3 regions of the Streptomyces sp. NPDC012888 genome follow, and region 1 is predicted to be linked to each of the others. Evidence: riboswitches for the same ligand, from Rfam matches in the RefSeq annotation. Region 1 holds a riboswitch; each other region holds the start of a gene.
What was found. A riboswitch is a leader RNA that binds a small molecule or an ion and turns the genes downstream of it on or off. The one in region 1 is predicted to bind thiamine pyrophosphate.
Positions count from the first base shown of each region.

Region 2: linked by a shared signal. The riboswitch ahead of ACFY61_RS25525 (thiamine ABC transporter substrate binding subunit) and the one ahead of thiO (glycine oxidase ThiO) in region 1 are both predicted to bind thiamine pyrophosphate.
Region 3: linked by a shared signal. The riboswitch ahead of thiC (phosphomethylpyrimidine synthase ThiC) and the one ahead of thiO (glycine oxidase ThiO) in region 1 are both predicted to bind thiamine pyrophosphate.

Region 1 covers NZ_JBIBBM010000001.1:232,469-239,321, forward strand. The annotation lists gene pknB (Stk1 family PASTA domain-containing Ser/Thr kinase) at 1-124, opposite strand, end outside; gene ACFY61_RS00995 (thiazole synthase) at 271-1,065, opposite strand; gene thiS (sulfur carrier protein ThiS) at 1,072-1,287, opposite strand; gene thiO (glycine oxidase ThiO) at 1,284-2,456, opposite strand; TPP riboswitch at 2,454-2,566, opposite strand; gene ACFY61_RS01010 (NAD(P)/FAD-dependent oxidoreductase) at 2,649-3,869, shown strand; gene ACFY61_RS01015 (Rv2175c family DNA-binding protein) at 4,490-4,855, shown strand; gene thiE (thiamine phosphate synthase) at 4,925-5,560, shown strand; gene metF (methylenetetrahydrofolate reductase [NAD(P)H]) at 5,712-6,629, shown strand; gene ACFY61_RS01030 (hypothetical protein) at 6,676-6,853, shown strand, end outside.
Region 2 covers NZ_JBIBBM010000016.1:81,283-88,135, forward strand. The annotation lists gene ACFY61_RS25510 (hypothetical protein) at 1-41, shown strand, start outside; gene ACFY61_RS25515 (ABC transporter ATP-binding protein) at 81-1,097, opposite strand; gene ACFY61_RS25520 (ABC transporter permease) at 1,106-2,719, opposite strand; gene ACFY61_RS25525 (thiamine ABC transporter substrate binding subunit) at 2,773-3,870, opposite strand; TPP riboswitch at 3,959-4,068, opposite strand; gene rlmN (23S rRNA (adenine(2503)-C(2))-methyltransferase RlmN) at 4,089-5,201, opposite strand; gene ACFY61_RS25535 (phosphatidate cytidylyltransferase) at 5,288-6,268, opposite strand; gene frr (ribosome recycling factor) at 6,268-6,825, opposite strand.
Region 3 covers NZ_JBIBBM010000011.1:180,765-187,617, reverse strand. The annotation lists gene ACFY61_RS20800 (IclR family transcriptional regulator) at 128-874, shown strand; gene ACFY61_RS20795 (SsgA family sporulation/cell division regulator) at 971-1,420, shown strand; gene ACFY61_RS20790 (YibE/F family protein) at 1,433-2,881, opposite strand; TPP riboswitch at 2,921-3,055, shown strand; gene thiC (phosphomethylpyrimidine synthase ThiC) at 3,050-4,837, shown strand; gene ACFY61_RS20780 (aldo/keto reductase) at 4,994-6,037, shown strand; gene ACFY61_RS20775 (hypothetical protein) at 6,261-6,853, shown strand, end outside.

The DNA.
Region 1 (6,853 bases):
GGTCGAGGCGGGTGTCGACGGCCCGGTAGACCGTGGCCATGCCGCCGACCGCGATGCGGGCGTCGACGCGGTAGCGGCCGTCGAGCACGCGCCCGACCAGGGGGTCGTCCAGGGTCGTATCCACCCGCCGATTCTACGAGCGGCCCCCGCGCCCCCCGCCGCCCCGCCCCCGCTTGCAGCGCGACTGTGACGGGCGTCGCCCGCGGCCGGCGGGGCCCGGGGCCGGGCTGGCGCCGGGGCGGGGCCCGGGGCGGGGGCCGGGGTGCGCCCTCAGAACGCCGGGCGCTCCGGGTCCAGTGCGGCCACGCCCTCCGTGGGGGAGGAGGCGTGCGCGAACCGGCGCACCGGAATGCGCCCGGCCCGGTACGCCAGCCGCCCCGCCGAGACCGCGTCCCGCATCGCCGCCGCCATCAGCACCGGCTCCTGCGCCCGCGTGACCGCGGACGCCAGCATGACCGCCGCGCAGCCGAGCTCCATGGCCAGGGCGGCGTCCGAGGCGGTCCCCGCCCCCGCGTCGAGCACCACCGGCACCCCGGCCCGCTCCACGATCAGCTCGAAGTTGTGCGGGTTGCGGATCCCGAGCCCCGACCCGATCGGCGACCCCAGCGGCATGATCGCCGCACACCCCACGTCCTCCAGCTTCCGCGCCAGCACGGGGTCGTCGTTGGTGTACGGCAGGACCGTGAAGCCGTCGTCCACCAGGGTCTCCGCGGCGGCCAGCAGCTCCTCCCCGTCGGGCAGCAGCGTCCGCTCGTCCGCGACCACCTCCAGCTTGATCCAGTCCGTGCCCAGCGCCTCCCGCGCGAGCCGGGCGGTCAGTACCGCCTCGCCGGCCGTGAAGCAGCCCGCCGTGTTGGGCAGCACGTCGATGCCCAGCCCGGCCAGCACCGACAGGACCGAGCCCTGGACCGTGGGGTCCAGCCGCCGCATGGCGACCGTGGTCAGCTCGGTCCCGGACGCGGCCAGCGCGCGTTCCAGCACGTCCAGGCTCGGCGCCCCGCCGGTTCCCATGATCAGACGGGAGCCGAAGGTGCGGCCGCCCAGTGTGAAGAGATCGTCGGCCATGTGCGTTCAGCCTCCCTGGACCGCGGTGAGCACTTCGATCCGGTCGCCGTCGCCGACCGGGGTGGCGGACCACTGCCCGCGCGGTACGACGGCCTCGTTGAGCGCCGCCGCGACCCCGGCCGGGGCCCGGGTCAGGACGGCGACCACCGCGTCGAGGGTGGTGCCGGCGGCGAGCTCGCGCGTCTCGCCGTTGACGGAGACGGAGACGGTGGTGGCGGTCATGCGAAGGACTCCTCCCGGACGGCCGAGAAGCGGCGGGGACTGAAGGGGCGGGCGACCTCGGGGAGTTGGCCGGTGGCGAGGAGCTCGGCCATGACCTCCCCGGTCAGCGGGGTGAGCAGCACCCCGTTCCGGTAGTGCCCGGTGGCCAGGTGCAGGCCCGGCAGTTCGGTGGGGCCGAGCAGCGGGGCGTTGTCGGGGGAGCCGGGGCGCAGGCCCGCCCGGGTCTCGGTGAGCGGGAGTTCGGTGATGCCGGGCACCAGTTCGTGGGCGTCGCGGAGGAGTTCGTACACCCCGCCGGCGGTGACCGTGGTGTCCCAGCCCAGCTCCTCGCTGGTCGCGCCGATCACGAGCTCGCCGTTCTCGCGCGGCACCAGGTACACGTGGCTGCCGCGGACCACCGCCCGCACCGTGCGGGACAGGAACGGTGCGTACGCGCGGGGCACGGCCAGCCGCAGCACCTGCCCCTTGACGGGGCGGACCGGCGGCACCGCCTCGGCGGGCACTCCGGCCAGCCTGCCGCTGAGGCTGCCCGCCGCGAGCACCACCTGGCCGGCGGACACCCCGGTGCCGTCGTCGAGGAGCGCCCCGGCCGCCCGGTCCGCGGTGACGGTGAGGCGTTCGGCGGCCGCGCGGTGGAAGACCACTCCGGCCCGCTCACAGGCGGCCACCAGCGCGGCGGCCAGCCGGCGGGGGTCGACCTGGTGGTCGCCGTCCACCCGCAGGCCCCCGCGCACGCCCGGCGCGAGCATCGGCTCCAGACGCCGGCACTCGCGGCCGGTCAGCCACTCCGACTCCAGGCCGCAGCGGCGCTGCAGGGCGTGCAGTTCGCGCAGGTGCAGCCGGTCGTCGGCGTCGAGGGCGACGGCGAGGGTGCCGCAGGCCCGGTAGCCGATGTCCGTTCCGCCCGAGGCCTCGCCCAGTTCGGCGGCGAACTCCTCGTAGCGGGCGGCGGAGGCCAGGTTGAGGCCGAGGAGCGTCTCCTCGCCGTAGTGGAGTTCGGTGACGGCGGCCAGCATGCCGGCCGCCACCTGGGCGGCCCCGCCGCCGGGCGCCGGGTCGGCGACCGCGACGGTCAGGCCGCGGCCGGCCGCCCGCCAGGCCGTGACCAGGCCGATGATCCCGCCGCCGAGGACGAGTACGTCCGTCGGCCCGGTTCCGTTTCCGTGCATGGGCGTCCAGCCCCTCCCTTCGCCGGCATGACCCGGATCAGGTTCGTACGGTCGGAGGCCGGCCAGCCTCCCTCTCAGCCCGGTGCGCCCGGACTCCCGCGGATAGGTACGGTGGCCAGACTAACCCCCGGCCGGAGGGCCGGGTAAGGGTGACCATTCCTGACGTGCCGTCAGATGGTTAGGGTGGGCCACGTGAGCGAGCAGACGCAGAACACACAGCCCGGCGCCGGAGTCGTCATCGTCGGCGCCGGCATGGCCGGGGTCCAGTCGGCGGTCGCCCTGCGCGAGGCGGGCTTCACCGGCCCGGTCACCCTCCTGGGAGCCGAACCGCACCAGCCCTACGACCGGCCCCCGCTCTCCAAGGCGGTCCTGCTCGGCAAGGCCGAGGACTCCGCCTTCGACGTCGACTTCACCGGCCTGGACATCGACCTGCGGCTCGGCGTCGAGGTCACCGCCCTGCGCCCCGCCGACCGCGAACTGGACACCGAGGCGGGACCCGTCCCGTACGAGGTGCTCGTCCTCGCCACCGGCGCGGAACCGCTGACGCTGCCGGGCGCCGCGGGAGTCCCCGGCGTCCACCTGCTGCGCACCCTCGACGACGCGGAACGGCTGCGGCCGGTCCTGGCCTCCGCGCCGGAGGTCGTCGTGGTCGGGGCCGGCTGGATCGGCGCCGAGTTCGCCACGGCCGCGCGGGCCGCGGGCTGCGCGGTGACGGTGGTCGAGGCCGCCGACCGGGTGCTGGCCGGGGCCCTGCCGGCGGAGGTCACCGCGCCGATGGCCGACTGGTACGCGCAGGCCGGTGCCCGGCTGATCACCGGTGCGAAGGTGGCCTCCGTCGAACCGGGCCTGGTCCGGCTGGACGACGGCCGCACGCTGACGGCGGGCGCGGTGGTCGTCGGCATCGGCGCCAGGCCCGCCACCGGCTGGCTGGCCGGCAGCGGGGTCGAGCTCGGCGCGGACGGCTCCGTCACCGCGGACGACCGGCTGCGGACCTCGCTGCCCGGGGTGTACGCGGTGGGCGACTGCGCCTCCTTCCCCTCGGCCCGCTTCGGCACGCGGCTGCTCGTCCACCACTGGGACAACGCGCTGCAGGGGCCGCGGACGGTGGCGGCGAACATCCTGGGAGAGGACCGGGCGTACGACCCGGTGCCGTACTTCTGGTCGGAGCAGTTCGACCGGTTCGTGCAGTACGCGGGGCACCACGCGGGGGCCGACACCATGCTCTGGCGGGGCGAGCCCGCCGGGGCGGCGTGGTCGGTGTGCTGGCTGCGGGACGGCGCGCTGGTCGCCCTGCTGGCGGTCGGCCGGCCCAGGGACCTGGCGCAGGGGCGCCGCCTGATCGAATCCGGCGCGAAGCTCTCCACCCCCAAGCTCACGGACCCCACCACCCCCCTCAAGTCCGCCACCGCCTGACCGACCCGGCCCGGCCTTGGTGGGGCCCACGGGGGTGTGGCCCTGCGGGTCCGTGCCGGGCGGCCACATCCGGCCCCTCCGGCGTTTGAGGAGCGGGGTATGGGGCGGAGCCCCGTGTGCTCTGGCGGAGCGTTGGCTGTGCGGCTGTGGCTCCGCCGGGGCCCGCTCAATCGCCGCTCGGGCTCGAAGTGCGGCCCGGGTTCATCCGGCACCCCGGGCTCCGGCCGGGCCCGCTCGATCGCCGCTCGGGCTTGGTGGGGCCCGCCGGGGGGTGGTCCTGCGGGCCGGTGGCGGGTGGGCATGTCCAGCCCCTCCGGCGTTTGAGGAGCGGGGTATGGGGCGGAGCCCCGGGTGCCTGAGCGGAGCGTTGGCTGCGCAACCTTGGCTCCGCCGGTGCCCGCTCAATCGCCGCTCGGGCTCGAAGTGCGGCCCGGGTTCATCCGGCACCCCGGACTCCGGCCGGCCCGCTCGATCGCCGCTCGGGCTTGGTGGGGCCCGCCGGAGCAGGGTTCGGGGCGGAGCCCCGGGTGGTCGGGCGGAGCGTCGGCTGCGCGGCTGGGCGGCGCTCGGGTGGCGTGGCTCGGGTACCGGCCCCCCTCCAGGGATGGCAGGCTTGTGCCGTGACCGAGATTGACGCAAAGATCGACGCCCTCGTCCCCGACTGGCTGCACCTCCCCGACATCGCGGAGATGCTCGACGTCGAGGTGACCCGGGTCCGCCAGCTGGTCAAGGAAGGACAGCTGATCGCGGTGCGCCGCGGAGAGAACCGCACCCTCCAGGTGCCCGCCGCCTTCATCGACGGCGACAAGGTGGTCAAGGGCCTCGCCGGGACCCTGACCCTCCTCCGGGACGACGGCTTCGACGACCAGGAAATGCTGGAGTGGCTCTTCACTCCCGACCCGACCCTGCCCGGCACCCCCGCGCAGGCCCTGAGCGAGAATCGCGGGACGGAGGTCAAGCGCCGCGCACAGGCGCTGGCCCTCTGACCCGATCCGCTCCGCGGCGTACGGGCCCCCCGCCGGGGCCCGTACACCCGCTCACCTGGGGGGTTTCCCATGTCCCTGGCCGACGCCCGGCTCTACCTCTGCACCGACGCCCGCAAGCGCCAGGGTGACCTCCCCGAGTTCCTCGACGCCGTCCTGGCCGGCGGCGTGGACATCGTCCAGCTCCGCGACAAGGGCATGGAGGCCGCCGAGGAACTGGAACACCTCCAGGTCTTCGCCGAGGCCGCCCGCCGCCACGGCAAGCTGCTCGCCGTGAACGACCGCGCCGACGTCGCCCACGCCATCGGCTCCGACGTGCTGCACCTCGGCCAGGGCGACATCCCCGTCCCCGCCGCCCGCGCGATCCTCGCGCCCACCGTGCTCATCGGCCGGTCCTGCCACGCCGAGGCCGAGGTCGACGCCGCGCTCGCCGAGCCCGGCGTGGACTACTTCTGCACCGGGCCGTGCTGGCCCACCCCCACCAAGCCCGGCCGCCACGCCCCCGGCCTCGACCTGGTCCGCTACGCCGCCGCCCGGCGGCCCGCACGCCCCTGGTTCGCCATCGGCGGGATCGACGCCGGCAACCTGGACCAGGTGCTGGACGCCGGCGCCGAGCGCGTGGTCGTCGTACGTGCCATCACCGAGGCCGACGACCCCGGAGCGGCCGCCGCCGCCCTGGCCAAGCGGGTCCGCGACCGCGTCGCCTGAGCCGCCCGCAACCTCCGCCGCCACCACTGACCTCCGCGGCCTTTGTCCGAAACGCCGGACCGGCCCGCCCCCGGCGGGCACAGTGTCCAAAACCGCGTCCAAGGAGTGGACACGGCTTCGGCGGGCCGGAAGGCCCGTCTAACCTGCCCGTATGGCCCTTGGTACCGCTTCGACCTGGACGGATCGTGCACGCACGGTCCGTGACCTGCTCGCGTCCGGCAACCCCTCGTACTCCTTCGAGTTCTGGGCGCCCAAGACCGAGAAGGGCGAGCGGAACCTCTGGAACGCCCTCCGGCGGGTCGAGGCGGTCGCCCCGAGCTTCGTCTCGGTCACCTACGGCGCCGGCGGCTCCACCCGCGGCGGCACCGTCAAGGCCACCCAGGAGATCGCCGCCGACACCACCCTCACCCCGGTCGCGCACCTCACCGCCGTCGACCACTCCGTCGCCGAGCTGCGCCACGTCATCGGCCAGTTCGCCGACGCCGGCATCCGCAACATGCTCGCCCTGCGCGGCGACCCGCCGGGCGACCCGATGGGGGAGTGGGTGCCCCACCCCGAGGGCGTCCACTACGCCGCCGACCTCGTGCGGCTGCTGAAGGAGTCCGGCGACTTCTGCGTCGGCGTCGCGGCCTTCCCCGAGATGCACCCCCGATCCGCCGACTGGGATACGGACATCCGGCACTTCGTGGACAAGTGCCGCGCCGGCGCCGACTACGCGATCACCCAGATGTTCTTCGATCCGGAGAATTATCTGCGGCTGCGCGACAGCGCCGCCAAGGCGGGCTGCGAGACGCCGATCATCCCTGAGGTCATGCCTGTTGTGGGCATCAAGCAGCTCGACCGGTTGCCCCAGCTGAGCAACGCGGTCTTCCCCGCGGACGTGAAAGAGCGCATGCTCGCCGTCAAGGACGACCCGGCCGCTGTACGCTCCATTGGCATCGAGTTCGCCACGGAGTTCTGCGCGCGGCTGCTGTCCGAGGGTGTCCCGGGGCTGCACTTCATCACGCTGAACAACTCCACGGCGACCCTCGAGATCTACGAGAACCTCGGCCTGCACCAGCGGGCCTAGACCGGCCGCACCCCCGTCGGGCGGCCGCAGGCGAGAGGGGCCAGGCATGGGGATGTACGTCCTCTACGGCGCGTTCGGGCTGGTCGCGTTGTGGCTGCTCGCCGAGGTGCTGCTCCAGTACAAGGCGCGCCTGCGCTGGCGGCTGCTCGCGTTCGCCGGCTTCCTGGGCGTGGTCGCGGGCGTGGTCCTGCCGTCCGTCATGGTCATCGGCGTCGGCGCCGCCG
Region 2 (6,853 bases), on a different contig from region 1:
CGGCGGAACCGGAGCGGGAGCGGGAGCCGGTGGCCGTCTGATCGCCGTCGGCACCGCTCCGGCTCCGGTGCGCGGGCGGGTCAGTGCGGCGGGAGGACCACCACGTCGGCCGGGGCGAAGGCCACCGACACGTCGGCGCCCACCTCGGGCGCCTCGGCCAGCTCGCACTCCGCTTCCAGGGCCGGGCCGGAGCGCGGCCGCAGGGTGAGCGCCACGTGGGTGCCGCGGAAGGTGCGGGACTCCACCACGCAGTCGAGTCCGGTCCGGCCGAGCAGGACTCCGGCGGGGCGGACCAGCAGCCGGTGCCGCCCCGCGGGGGTGCCGGCGGGCACCGGGATCCGGCCCCACGGGGTGTCGGCCGAGCCGTCGGTGACGGTGGCCGCGACGACGTTCTCGAACCCCAGGAAGCGGGCCACGAACTCGGAGGCCGGCCGGTGCCACACCTCCAGCGGGCTGCCCGCCTGGGCGATCCGGCCGTCCCGCATCACCACCACCCGGTCGGCCAGCGCGAAGGCCTCGCCCTGGTCGTGGGTGACGGCCAGTACGGTCGTGCCCAGCCGGTGGAACAGCGCCCGCAGCTCGACCACCAGGCGCTCGCGGAGCCCCCGGTCGAGCTGGCCGAGCGGCTCGTCCAGCATCAGCAGGCGGGGCGAGGGGGCCAGGGCCCGGGCCAGCGCCACCCGCTGCTGTTCGCCGCCGGACAGCGAGGACACCGCCCGCCGCTCGGCGCCGGGCAGGCCGACGAGCTCCAGCAGTTCCGCGACCCGGGCCTCGTACGACTCGCGCCGGGCGCCCTGCATGCGCAGGCCGAAGGCGACGTTGCCGCCGACGTCGCGGTGCGGGAAGAGCTGGTGGTCCTGGAACATCAGCCCCACGCCGCGCTTGTGGACCGGGACCCCGGTCTGGTCGGCGCCCGCCAGCCGGACACGGCCGGCGGAGACCGGCTGGAGCCCGGCGACGGCCCGGAGCAGCGTGGACTTGCCGCTTCCGCTGGGGCCGAGCACGCACACGATCTCGTGGTCGGCGACGTCGAGGTCCACGTCGTCCAGCACGGTCCGGGTGCCGAAGCACACCGACAGTCCTTCGAGTTCCAGCATTCCCGGCATCAGAATTCTCCGGCGGTCTTGTCGGGGCGCAGGCGTTCCAGCAGCAGCAGGGACACCGCACACACCAGCATGAGGATGGTGCTCAGGGCCATGGCCTGGCCGTAGTTGAGTTCGCCGGCGCGGCCGAGCAGCCGGGCGACGGCCACCGGCAGGGTGGGCTCGTCGGGCCGGGCGATGAACACCGTCGCCCCGAACTCGCCCAGGGACACGGCGAAGGCGAATCCGGCGGCGACCAGCAGGGCCCGGCGCACCAGCGGCAGGTCCACCTCCCGCCAGGCCCGCCACGGCGAGGCGCCCAGTACGGCGGCGGCCTCCCGGAGCCGCCCGTCCACGGCGCGCAGCACCGGCAGCATGGTCCGTACGACGAAGGGCACGCCGACCAGCGCCTGGGCCAGCGGCACCAGGATCCACGAGTCCCGCAGGTCCAGCGGCGGCTCGTCCAGGGTGATCAGGAAGCCGAAGCCGACGGTGACGGCGGACACGCCCAGCGGGAGCATCAGCAGCGCGTCGAAGCCGCGGGTGAAGCGGCCGCCCCGCCGGGTGAGGGCCGCGGCCGCGAGGCCCCCGACGGCCAGGGCGATGGCGGTGGCGGCCAGCGCGAACTCCAGGGAGTTGCCGATGGCCTCCAGCGGCGGGACCAGGAAGGTTCCGGTGGCGCCGGCGTCCTGCAGGGCCCGGTAGAAGCCGAGGCCGTAGCCGCCGGGAGCGTCGAGGGAACGTTCCACCAGGACTCCCAGCGGCAGCACGACCAGCAGCAGGACCGACAGCAGGACCCCGCCGAGCAGCGCCCACTGGCCCGCACCGCGCGGCCGCCGGGCGGTCCCGGCCGGGTCGACCAGCCGCAGCGCGGTCTCGCGGCGGCGCACCGTCCACGCGTGCACGCCCAGGATCGCGCCGATCGCCGCGAACTGGACGAGGGTCAGCACCGCGGCCGTCGGAAGGTCCAGCAGCTGCGCGGTCTGCCGGTAGACCTCCACCTCCAGGGTGGCGTACGAGGGTCCGCCGAGGATCTGCACGACGCCGAAGGAGCTGAACGTGAACAGGAACACCATCAGCGCGGCCGCGGCGACCGCCGGCGCCAGCGCGGGCAGGGTCACCTGCCGCCAGGCCCCGAACCGGCCGGCGCCGAGCACCCGGGCGGCCTCCTCCTGGCGGGGGTCGAGCTGCGCCCAGAGCCCGCCGACGGTGCGCACCACCACCGCGTAGTTGAAGAACACGTGGGCCAGCAGGATGGCCCACACCGTGGTGTCGAGCCGGACGCCCCACAGCTCGTCGGTGAGGCCGCCCCGCCCGACCAGCGCCAGGAAGGCGGTGCCGACGACCACGGCCGGCAGGACGAACGGCACGGTGACCACGGCCCGCAGCAGCTGCTTGCCCGGGAACTCGAACCGGGCGAAGACGTAGGCACCGGGCAGCGCCAGGAGCAGGGTGAGCGCGGTGGAGGCGAGGGCCTGCCAGGTGGTGAACCACAGCACCCCGGCGATGTCCGGGCGGGCGAGCACCTCGCCGATGCGGCCGAACTGCCACCCGGAACCGGTCTTCAGCCCGCGCCCCACGATCGAGGCGACGGGCCAGGCGAAGAAGACCGCGAAGAACGCGAGCGGCACGGCCATCAGGGCCGGCCGGACGGCCGTGCCGCCGCGTCCCTTCCGAACGCTCCCGCGTGCTACTTCACGACGAGCGAGGACCATGCCCGGACCCACTGCTCACGGTTCTTGGCGATCGTGTCCGGAGCGACGGTCTCCGGCTTCTCGATCACCACGCCGTGCTTGGTGAAGATCTCGGGCAGCTTCGCGTCCTTGACGACGGGGTTGACGAACATGTTCAGCGGCATGTCCTCCTGGAACCCGCGGCCGATCATGAAGTCGATCAGGGCCTTGCCGCCCGCCTCGTTCCCGGCGCCCTTGAGCAGACCCGCGAACTCGATCTGGCGGAAGCAGGTGCCGGTGGACACGCCCGTCGGGGCCTCGGCCGGCTGCGGGTCTCCGTACAGCACCTCGACCGGCGGGCTGGAGGCGTAGGAGACCACCAGCGGGCGGTCGCCGCCGGCCTTCTTGCCGCCGGCGGAGCCGGAGAACCGCTCGTTGTAGGCCTGCTCCCAGCCGTCGACGACCTCGACGCCGTTGGCCTCGAGCTTGCTCCAGTAGTCCTTCCAGCCGTCCTCGCCGTACTTGCCCACGGTCGCGAGCAGGAATCCGAGGCCGGGCGAGGAGGTCGCGGCGTTCTCGGTGACCAGCAGGTTCTTGTACTCGGGCTTGACCAGGTCGTCCAGGGTCTGCGGCGGGGCCAGCTTCTTGTCCGCGAAGTACTTCTTGTCGTAGTTGACGCAGACGTCGCCGCTGTCGACCGGGGTGACCCGGTGCTCCTTGTCCAGGTGGTACTGGCTCTCGACGCCCGCCAGGCCCTTGGCCTCGTAGGGCGTGAAGATGCCGTTGTCGAGGGCACGGGAGAGCAGCGTGTTGTCCACGCCGAAGAAGACGTCGCCGCGGGGCTTGCCCTTGGTGAGGATCTCCTGGTTCAGGGCCGCGCCCGCGTCCCCGCTCTTGACCACCTTGACCGTGTAGCCGGTCTGCTTCTCGAACTCCTTCAGGATCGCCTCGGAGGCGTTGAAGGAGTCGTGGGAGACGAGGGTGACGGTCTTGGAGCCGGTACCGCCGGTGGCGGCGCCGTCCTTGTCCCCGGCGTCGCCGCCGCAGGCGGTGAGCGCCGTCATGCCGAGCGCCGCGGCGAGCGCGGTCCCCGCCATCTTCTGGGTGGTGTTCACGGAAATTCCTCCTGGGGGTGACCAGGAGAAGACGCGGCCCCGCCCGGGCGCTCACGAGGAGCGGGAGGCCCGGGCGGGGCGCAACAGCTTGAGGTGGTGACCGAACTTCCTACCCAGAATGACCTGGGCGAGGTTCAGAGGGTCTGCGGCCTGACGGTGCCGCACTCTCAGCGCTGTGGCGCTCCCCTGTCGGAATATGCAGATGTACGGGGCCCACCCTACCGTTCGCTCGCCGCCAGCTGGCCGCAGGCTCCGTCGATCTCCTGGCCACGGGTGTCACGGACGGTGACGGGGACGCCGTGGTTGGCGATGGCCTGGACGAAGGCCCGCTCGTCCTCGGGGCGGGAGGCGGTCCACTTGGAGCCGGGCGTCGGGTTCAGCGGGATCAGGTTGACGTGCACCCGCTTGCCCTTGAGCAGGCGGCCCAGCAGGTCACCGCGCCAGGCCTGGTCGTTGATGTCGCGGATCAGGGCGTACTCGATGGACACGCGGCGGCCCGACTTCTCGGCGTACTCCCAGGCCGCGTCGAGCACCTCGCGGACCTTCCAGCGGGTGTTCACCGGGACCAGGGTGTCGCGGAGTTCGTCGTCGGGGGCGTGCAGGGACACCGCGAGGCGGCACTTGAAGCCCTCGTCCGCGAAGCGGTGGATGGCCGGGACCAGGCCGACGGTGGAGACGGTGATGCCGCGCTGGGACAGGCCGAGCCCGTCGGGCTCCGGGTCGGTGAGGCGGCGGATGGCGCCGACCACCCGGTTGTAGTTGGCGAGCGGCTCGCCCATGCCCATGAAGACGATGTTGGAGAGGCGGGCCGGGCCGCCCGGGACCTCGCCGTCGCGCAGGGCGCGCATGCCGTCGACGATCTGGTGGACGATCTCGGCGGTGGACAGGTTGCGGTCCAGACCGGCCTGGCCGGTGGCGCAGAACGGGCAGTTCATGCCGCAGCCCGCCTGCGAGGAGATGCACATGGTGACCCGGTCGGGGTAGCGCATGAGCACGGACTCCACGAGGGTCCCGTCGTGCAGCTTCCACAGGGTCTTGCGGGTGGTGTCGTCGTCGCAGGAGATGTGGCGCACGACGGACATCAGCTCGGGGAGCAGCGCCTCGCGCAGCTTCTCGCGCGAGGCCGCCGGGATGTCGGTCCACTCGGCGGGGTCGTGCGCGTACCGCGCGAAGTAGTGCTGGGAGAGCTGCTTGGCCCGGAAGGGCTTCTCGCCGACGGCGGCGACCGCCTCGCGGCGCTCGGCCGGCGAGAGGTCGGCGAGGTGCCGCGGCGGCTTCTTGGCTCCGCGAGGGGCGACGAAGGTGAGCTCTCCCGGAGCGGGGCGGGCCATGGCAGGTACTCCTCTAAGACGAAAGGCGCGCTGCACCGGCAGCGCGCCTTTCCAGAGTACCGGGTGGGGGTCCGTACGGGCCCGGCTCAGCCCGTGCCGACGAACAGCGCCAGCAGCAGCCAGACCACCGGAGCGGTCGGCAGCAGCGAGTCCAGGCGGTCCATGATGCCCCCGTGACCGGGGAGCAGCGTGCCCATGTCCTTGATCCCCAGGTCCCGCTTGATCATGGATTCGCCCAGGTCGCCGAGGGTGGCGCTGACGGCCACCGCCAGGCCCAGCAGCAGGCCCTGCCACCAGGAGCCGTCGTCGACCAGGAACTCCATGCACAGCGCGCCGGCCACCATCGCGAAGGCCACCGCCCCCAGCAGGCCCTCGCGGGTCTTGCCCGGGCTGATCCGCGGGGCCAGCTTGTTCTTGCCGAAGCGCCAGCCCACCGCGTACGCGCCGGTGTCGCTGACCACGGTGAGCACCAGGAAGGTGATCACCCGCTGCGGGCCGTCGTCCGCCGCGAGCAGCATCGCGACGAAGGTGGCCAGGAAGGGCACGTAGAAAGCGGCGAACACACCGGCCGTGACGTCCCTGAGGTAGTCCTCGGGCGGTTCCGTCATCCGCCACACCAGGACCGCGAGCGCGGTCAGGGCCATGGCGACCCAGGCGCCCTCGGCGCCCCGGAGGTAACCGGCGATGACCATGGCGGCGCCGCCGACCGCGAGCGGGACCAGGGGCGCCTTGATCGACTTGCGCTCCTGGAGCCGGGAGGTCAGCTCCCACAGGCCGACGACCACGGCGACGACGATGACGCCGACGAAGACGGCCTTGACGATCAGCAGCGAGGCGAAGATGACCGCGCCGAGGCCGACACCGACCCCTATGGCGGCGCGCAGGTCACGCCCGGCGCGCTTCTTGGGCGGCGGAGCGTCGTCCTGCGGGGCCTGCGGGGGTGGCGTGGGCATGGGCTCCTGCGGCGGCATCTCTACGCGGACCGGGGGGCCGTCCGGAAGGACGGCCCCCCGATCATATGCGGCACCTGCCGGAACCGGCTCCGCCTCCCAGGGAGAGTCGTTCATCAGACCTCGAGGAGCTCGGCTTCCTTGTGCTTGAGCAGCTCGTCCACCTGGGCGACGTACTTCGCGGTGGTGTCGTCGAGCTCCTTCTCGGCGCGGCGCACCTCGTCCTCGCCGGCCTCCTTGTCCTTGACCAGCTTGTCCAGGAGGTCCTTGGCCTTGCGGCGGACGGAGCGGATCGAGACGCGCGAGTCCTCGGCCTTGCTCTTGGCGACCTTGATGTAGTCGCGGCGGCGCTCCTCGGTCAGCTCGGGGAACACCACACGGATGATGTTGCCGTCGTTGCTGGGGTTGACGCCCAGGTCGGAGTCACGGATGGCCTGCTCGATGTTGCGCAGGGCGCTCTTGTCGAACGGGGTGACGACGGCCATGCGCGGCTCGGGCACCGAGAACGAGGCGAGCTGGTTGATGGGCGTGAGGGCGCCGTAGTAGTCCGCCACGATCTTGTTGAACATCGCCGGGTGCGCACGGCCGGTGCGGATCGCGGCGAAGTCCTCCTTGGCGACCACGACGGCCTTCTCCATCTTCTCCTCGGCCTCGAGGAGGATTTCTTCGATCACCACGTGCTCCTGCATGTCAGATATGGAT
Region 3 (6,853 bases), on a different contig from region 1:
TGAACCAGCTGTTCGAGCAGACCCCCAGGACGCCCGCCACGGGCGGGGGCGGCCCCCGCAGGACGGGCCCGCACCGGCCCGCCGCCACGCCTGGGGGTGTGCTGTGTCTTCGGTTCACAATGCCGCTGTGCCGACACTGATCGGTTCGGTGCAGCGGGCGCTGAGACTGCTCGAAGCCGTGGGTTCGCATCATGAGGGAGCCCCGGCCAAGCAACTCGCCCGTGAGGCCGGGCTCCCGCTCCCCACCGCGTACCACCTGCTGCGCACGCTCACCCACGAGGGCTACCTGCGCCGGGAGGACGGAGTGTTCGTCCTCGGCGACGCCGCCGGGAGGCTGGCGGGCGGCGGATTGCAGCAGAAACGTCGCAGCATGATCCTGGACTCCCTCGCGCACTTCCGTGAAGTGGTGGGGGCACCCGTGTACTTCGCGGTCTACCGCGAGGGGGAGATCGAGGTCGTCGGCGTCTCCGACACCCCCGCCATGCCGGCCTGCGAGGAGTGGGCCGACTTCCGCCGGACCGGCCACGCGCACGCCATTGGCCAGTGCCTGCTCGGGCAGCTCGACGAGGAGGCCCGTCAGGACCACTTCGACCGCCACCCGGTCGAGTCCGTCACTCCTTACACCGTGCGGGACATGAGGGCGATGGAGCAGCGGTTTTCCGCCATGCGCCGGACGCAGCCCGTCACGGAGAGTCAGGAGTACGTCCTGGGCACGGTATGCGCGGCCATCCCGATCACGGCCGGCGACACCGTCGCAACCATGGCGATTTCTCTACCCCTGCACCAGAAAGGCCGGTTGCCCTATGCAGTCGACCGACTACGGAGTGAAGTAGGCGCGCTGTTGAGCACGCTCTCGTTCTCTATCAGTATCTGAAAACTCACTCCTTGTGATCTGCTAGCGGGTCCACCACTCTTGTCAAGAGGGCTTGGGGGACCATTCCTGGCCACTTCCAACACTGCGGGGTAGGAAATGCGCGAGTCGGTACAGGCAGAGGTCATGATGAGCTTCCTCGTTTCCGAGGAGCTCGCGTTCCGGATCCCGGTGGAGCTCCGGTACGAGGCACGTGATCCCTACGCGGTACGCCTGACCTTCCACCTTCCCGGCGACGCTCCCGTCACCTGGGCGTTCGGCCGCGAGCTCCTCCTCGACGGCATCAACAAGCCGTGCGGTGACGGCGATGTGCACATCGCCCCCACCGACCCGGAGGAACTGTCCGACGTCCACATCAGGCTCCAGGTCGGCAGCGACCGGGCCCTGTTCCGGGCCGGCGCCGCGCCCCTGGTGGCGTTCCTCGACCGGACCGACCGGCTGGTGCCGCTCGGGCAGGAGCGAAGCCTCGGGAACTTCGAGGACAACCTCGACAACGCCCTGGACCGGATCCTCGCCGAGGCCCGGCAGAACGAGCAGAACGCCGGCTGACCGCTTGCCGGCTCAGCGCGCCTTGCGACGGCGCCCCCGCCCGCCGCGGACCGGGCCCGACCCGGCCGGCGCGGCGGCCGGGGATCCCGGGCGGTCGGCCGAGACCACCAGGGCGGCCAGGGCGGTGGTCACCGGCACCGAGGCGACCAGACCGATCGAGCCGATGAGGGTCCGTACGATCTCCACCGCCACCAGCTCGCTGTTGGCCACGGCGCCCATGCTGCTGTTGGCGATCGAGAACAGCAGGAGCAGCGGCAGGGCGGCGCCGGCGTAGGCCAGCACGAGGGTGTTGACCACCGAGGCGATGTGGTCGCGACCGATGCGGATGGCCGCCCGGTACACGGCGCGCGGCCCCATCGTCGGGTCCGCCTGGTGGAGTTCCCACACCGCGGAGGTCTGGGTGACCGTCACGTCGTCCAGAACCCCGAGGGATCCGATGATCACACCGGCCAGCAGCAGGCCGCTCATGTCGATGCCGGGGTAGAGCCCGTGGATCAGCCCGGTGTTGTCGTCGGTGTTGCCGGTCAGGAACGCCCAGTCGATGAACACCGTGCCCAACAGGCCGATCAGCAGCAGCGAGACCAGGGTGCCGAGGACGGCCACCGAGGTCCGCGCGTTCAGGCCGTGGCACATGTACAGCCCCATCAGCATGATGGCGCTCGCCCCGACCACCGCCACCACCAGCGGGTTCGAGCCCTGCAGGATGGCCGGCAGGATGAAGAGGGTCAGCACTCCGAAGCTCAGCACCAGCGCGATCAGCGCGAACAGGCCGCGCATCCGGCCCACCACGATCACCACCAGGGCGAACACGCCGGCGAGCAGCGCGAGCGGGAACTTCCGGTTCACGTCGATGACCGAGTACTGCAGGTCCCGCGGCGCGTCCGGCGCGTACGCGACCACCACCTCCTGCCCGTTCTCCAACTGCCGCGGCGCGCCCGGCTGGACGACCTCGACGAAGGTCCGCCCGCGGTCCGGGCCGGTGCCCACCTCGACGGTCGCCTTCTTGCAGGAGCCGTTCTGCGCGGCCTGGGCCTCGCGGCCCGAAGGGGTGGACGTGTCCCCGGTGGGCGGGACCTGGGCGGCGTTCACCGATTTGCAGTCGACCTCCTGCAAAGCGACCACCTTCGCCTGCTGGGTCTGGCGGTCGAAGCCCACGCCGGTCCGCTCGTGCGCGGGCGCGCCGCCCGGCCAGAGCACCACCAGCCCCACCAGGACGGCGGTGGCGAAGGGGATCAGCACGGCCGCGATGACCTTGCGCAGGTGCTTGGACACCGGGGCGGCGGGGCCGTGACTGTGCCCGTGCCCGTGCCCGTGACCATGTCCGTGCCCCGGCCCGCGGCCGGACGCGTGTCCGTGGCCGGGCGCGTTTCCGTGCTGCTGACCGGAGGCGTACGGGGGCTCGGCGGGGGGCTGCGGTGAGGACGTCACAGCCCGATCATCGCAAGAGATGAGGGGGCCCACTGTTCAGCACGCCATGGATGACGCTAGCGTGGGGGCACCTTTGCACAACGCGGGAGCTCGGAGCACCGGGCTGAGAGGGCGCTGATCACCGTACGCGCGTACGGGAGGAGGCTGCGTCGACCGCCGAACCTGTTACCGGGTAATGCCGGCGTAGGGAGATCAGGTCACATGACCATTCAGGACGCACGCACGCCTGCCGTCAGCCAGAACGAGGACGGGCAGGGAGAGCGCAAGCCGGGCTGGCACAAGGGGTACGTCGAGGGTTCGCGCCCCGACATCCGCGTGCCGGTCCGCCAGGTACACCTCACCAACGGCCAGGACGTCACGCTCTACGATACCTCCGGCCCGTACACCGACCCCAACGTCGACACCGACGTGCGGCGCGGCCTCCTCCCGCTGCGCGAGAACTGGATCATCGGCCGCGGGGACACCGAGGAGTACGCCGGCCGGCCCGTCCGCCCCGAGGACGACGGCATCAAGCACACCTCGCCGCGCGGTGGCCTCAAGAACCTCGACGCGGTCTTCCCCGGCCGACCCCGCCTGCCGCGCCGCGGCCGGGACGGCCAGGCCGTGACCCAGCTCGCGTACGCCCGCCGCGGTGAGATCACCCCGGAGATGGAGTACGTCGCGATCCGCGAGAACGTCTCCCCCGAGGTGGTCCGCGAGGAGATCGCGGCCGGTCGCGCCGTCCTCCCGGCGAACGTCAACCACCCGGAGATCGAGCCGATGATCATCGGCAAGAAGTTCCTGGTGAAGGTCAACGCCAACATCGGCAACTCCGCCGTCACCTCCTCCATCGAGGAGGAGGTGGAGAAGATGACCTGGGCCACCCGCTGGGGCGCCGACACGGTCATGGACCTCTCCACCGGCCGCAACATCCACACCACCCGCGAGTGGGTGCTGCGCAACTCCCCCGTCCCGATCGGCACCGTCCCCCTCTACCAGGCCCTGGAGAAGGTCGACGGCAAGGCCGAGGAGCTGACCTGGGAGATCTACAAGGACACGGTCATCGAGCAGGCCGAGCAGGGCGTGGACTACATGACCGTCCACGCCGGCGTGCTGCTGCCGTACGTGCCGCTGACCGCCCGCCGCAAGACGGGCATCGTCTCCCGCGGCGGATCGATCATGGCCGCGTGGTGCCTGGCGCACCACAAGGAGAACTTCCTCTACACCAACTTCGAGGAGCTCTGCGAGATCCTCGCGACGTACGACGTGACGTACTCGCTCGGTGACGGCCTGCGCCCCGGCTCCATCGCGGACGCCAACGACGCGGCGCAGTTCGCCGAGCTGAAGACGCTCGGCGAGCTGAACACCATCGCCAAGCGCCACAACGTCCAGACCATGATCGAGGGCCCCGGCCACGTCCCGATGCACAAGATCAAGGAGAACATCGACCTCCAGCAGGAGATCTGCGAGGAGGCCCCGTTCTACACGCTCGGCCCGCTGACCACGGACGTCGCCCCGGCGTACGACCACATCACCTCGGGCATCGGCGCCGCCATGATCGCCTGGTGGGGCACGGCCATGCTCTGCTACGTCACGCCCAAGGAGCACCTGGGCCTTCCCAACCGGGACGACGTGAAGACCGGCGTGATCACCTACAAGATCGCGGCGCACGCGGCCGACCTCGCCAAGGGCCACCCGGGCGCCCAGGAGTGGGACGACGCCCTCTCCGACGCCCGCTTCGAGTTCCGCTGGGAGGACCAGTTCAACCTGGCCCTCGACCCGGACACGGCCCGCGAGTTCCACGACGAGACCCTCCCGGCCGAGCCCGCCAAGACCGCGCACTTCTGCTCCATGTGCGGTCCCAAGTTCTGCTCGATGAAGATCTCCCAGGACATCCGCCGGGAGCACGGCGGCGACCTGAAGGCGGACGAGATCCAGGCGGGCATGGCCGAGAAGTCGGCCGAGTTCGCCGCCGCCGGCAACCGGGTGTACCTCCCGCTCGCCGACTGACCATGCCGGCCGGGCCCCGGGCCCGGCACGCCGTGGCGGGGCGGCCCGCGACCTCATGGGGGGAGTCGCGGGCCGCCCCGGTGTTCCCGGCCGCGGGCGCAGGCAAGGGTGTTGACCTGGAGCGCGCTCCAACTCCTAAGCTCCGCCGACATGACCATGCGCTACCGCCATCTGGGTGGGACCGGGATCGAAGTGAGCGTGCAGGCGCTCGGCACGATGATGTTCGGGGCCGTCGGCAACCCCGACCACGACGACTGCGTGCGGATCGTGCACGCGGCGCTCGACGAGGGCATCAACTTCGTGGACACCGCGGACATGTACTCCGCCGGCGAGTCCGAGACGATCGTCGGCAAGGCGCTCCGGGGCCGCCGCCGCGACGAGGTCGTGCTCGCCACCAAAGGGCACTTCCGGATGGGCGAGGGCCGCAACCGCAGCGGCAACTCCCGCCGCTGGCTCGTGCAGGCCGTGGAGGCGAGCCTGACCCGGCTCGGCACCGACTGGATCGACCTCTACCAGGTCCACCGGCCCGACCCGTACACCGACGTGGAGGAGACCCTCGCCGTCCTGGGCGACCTGGTCCGGGAGGGCAAGATCCGCGCCTTCGGCTGCTCCACCTTCCCCGCCGAGGAGATCGCGGAGGCCCACCACGTCGCGGAGCGGCGCGGGCTGCCGCGCATGCGCACCGAGCAGCCGCCGTACTCGCTCCTCGCGCGCGGCGTGGAGCGCGACGTGTTGCCGGTCGCCCGCCGGTACGGGATGGGCGTCCTGACCTGGAGCCCGCTCGCCTCCGGCTTCCTGAGCGGGAGGATCCGGCCGGGCCGGGACGTCGACATGACCCGCGGCCGCGCCGCCCTGACCCCGGCGCGGTTCGACCCGGCGGTGCCCGGCAATCTCGCCAAGCTGGAGGCCGCCGGGCGGCTGATCGAGGTGGCCGACGGGATCGGCCGTACGCTCCCCGAGCTGGCCGTCGCCTTCCCGCTGGCGCACCCCGCCGTCACCTCGGTGATCATCGGGCCGCGCACCATGGAGCAGCTGCGGGACCTGGTGAAGGGCGTCTCGCTGGTGCTGGACGACGAGACCCTCGACCGGATCGACGAGATCGTGCCGCCGGGCACCGACCTCTACCACCCGGACGGGGTCTGGCGGCCGCTCGCCCTGACCGACCTGGCGCAGCGCCGCCGGCCGCTCGCGGACCGGTAGCCCGCCGGGCGGCGCGGGCGGCGCGGGCGGCGCGGACGGCGCGCGGGAGGCGGCCGATCGGGTGTCCGGGATTGCGCCGATCCGCTGAAGGCCGGGCGGGGCTGCGAGCCGCTGGGGGCACCGGTCCCCAGGATGACCACCGGAAGTGCCTGCTCATTTCGTGAGCATCGTCCTATCGGGAGGTCCGGTTGTCCGGTTGTCCGATCATTTCGAGGAGTGGCGCATGAGTGCCGCGATGAAGACCGACAGAGCCACGCTCGGCCCGCTGCCCCGGCGGATGGGCCGGCTGACGGGTGGCGCGCTCGCCGTGTTCGCGCTGGCGTTCTCGGGGCTCGCCACCCAGACCGCGACCGCGGCCGCGCTTCCGGCGCCGGCGGTCGCGTCCGAGGCCGCCCCGGCAGGCGGCGGCAACGACGGCTGCATCACGCCGTCCAGGCCGAACGCCGGCAAGAAGAAGACCGCGAAGCCGGCCGACCGGGGCGGCAAGGACAAGGTGAAGTGCGTGGTCGGGCCGCCCGGGCCTCCCGGACCTCCCGGACCCCCCGGAGCGGCCACGTGCGTGGACGTCGACGCCGTACGGGACAACCAGGACCGCGAGTTCAAGGCGATCATCCCCGGCGACGGCAACACCTACGTCGGTGTCCGCGAGGTGCAGGGCGACACGGAGGGGGACTGGGACTGGACCGACCTGACCACGAACCCCGCGGGCAGGTACCCGGCGGACGCCTGCGCGGTGTCCATCGCCCACCAGGCCAACCGGCTGGTGATCGAGGTGGTCACCGAGGAGGGCGTGCTCTGGGAGACCAGCTGCCGACG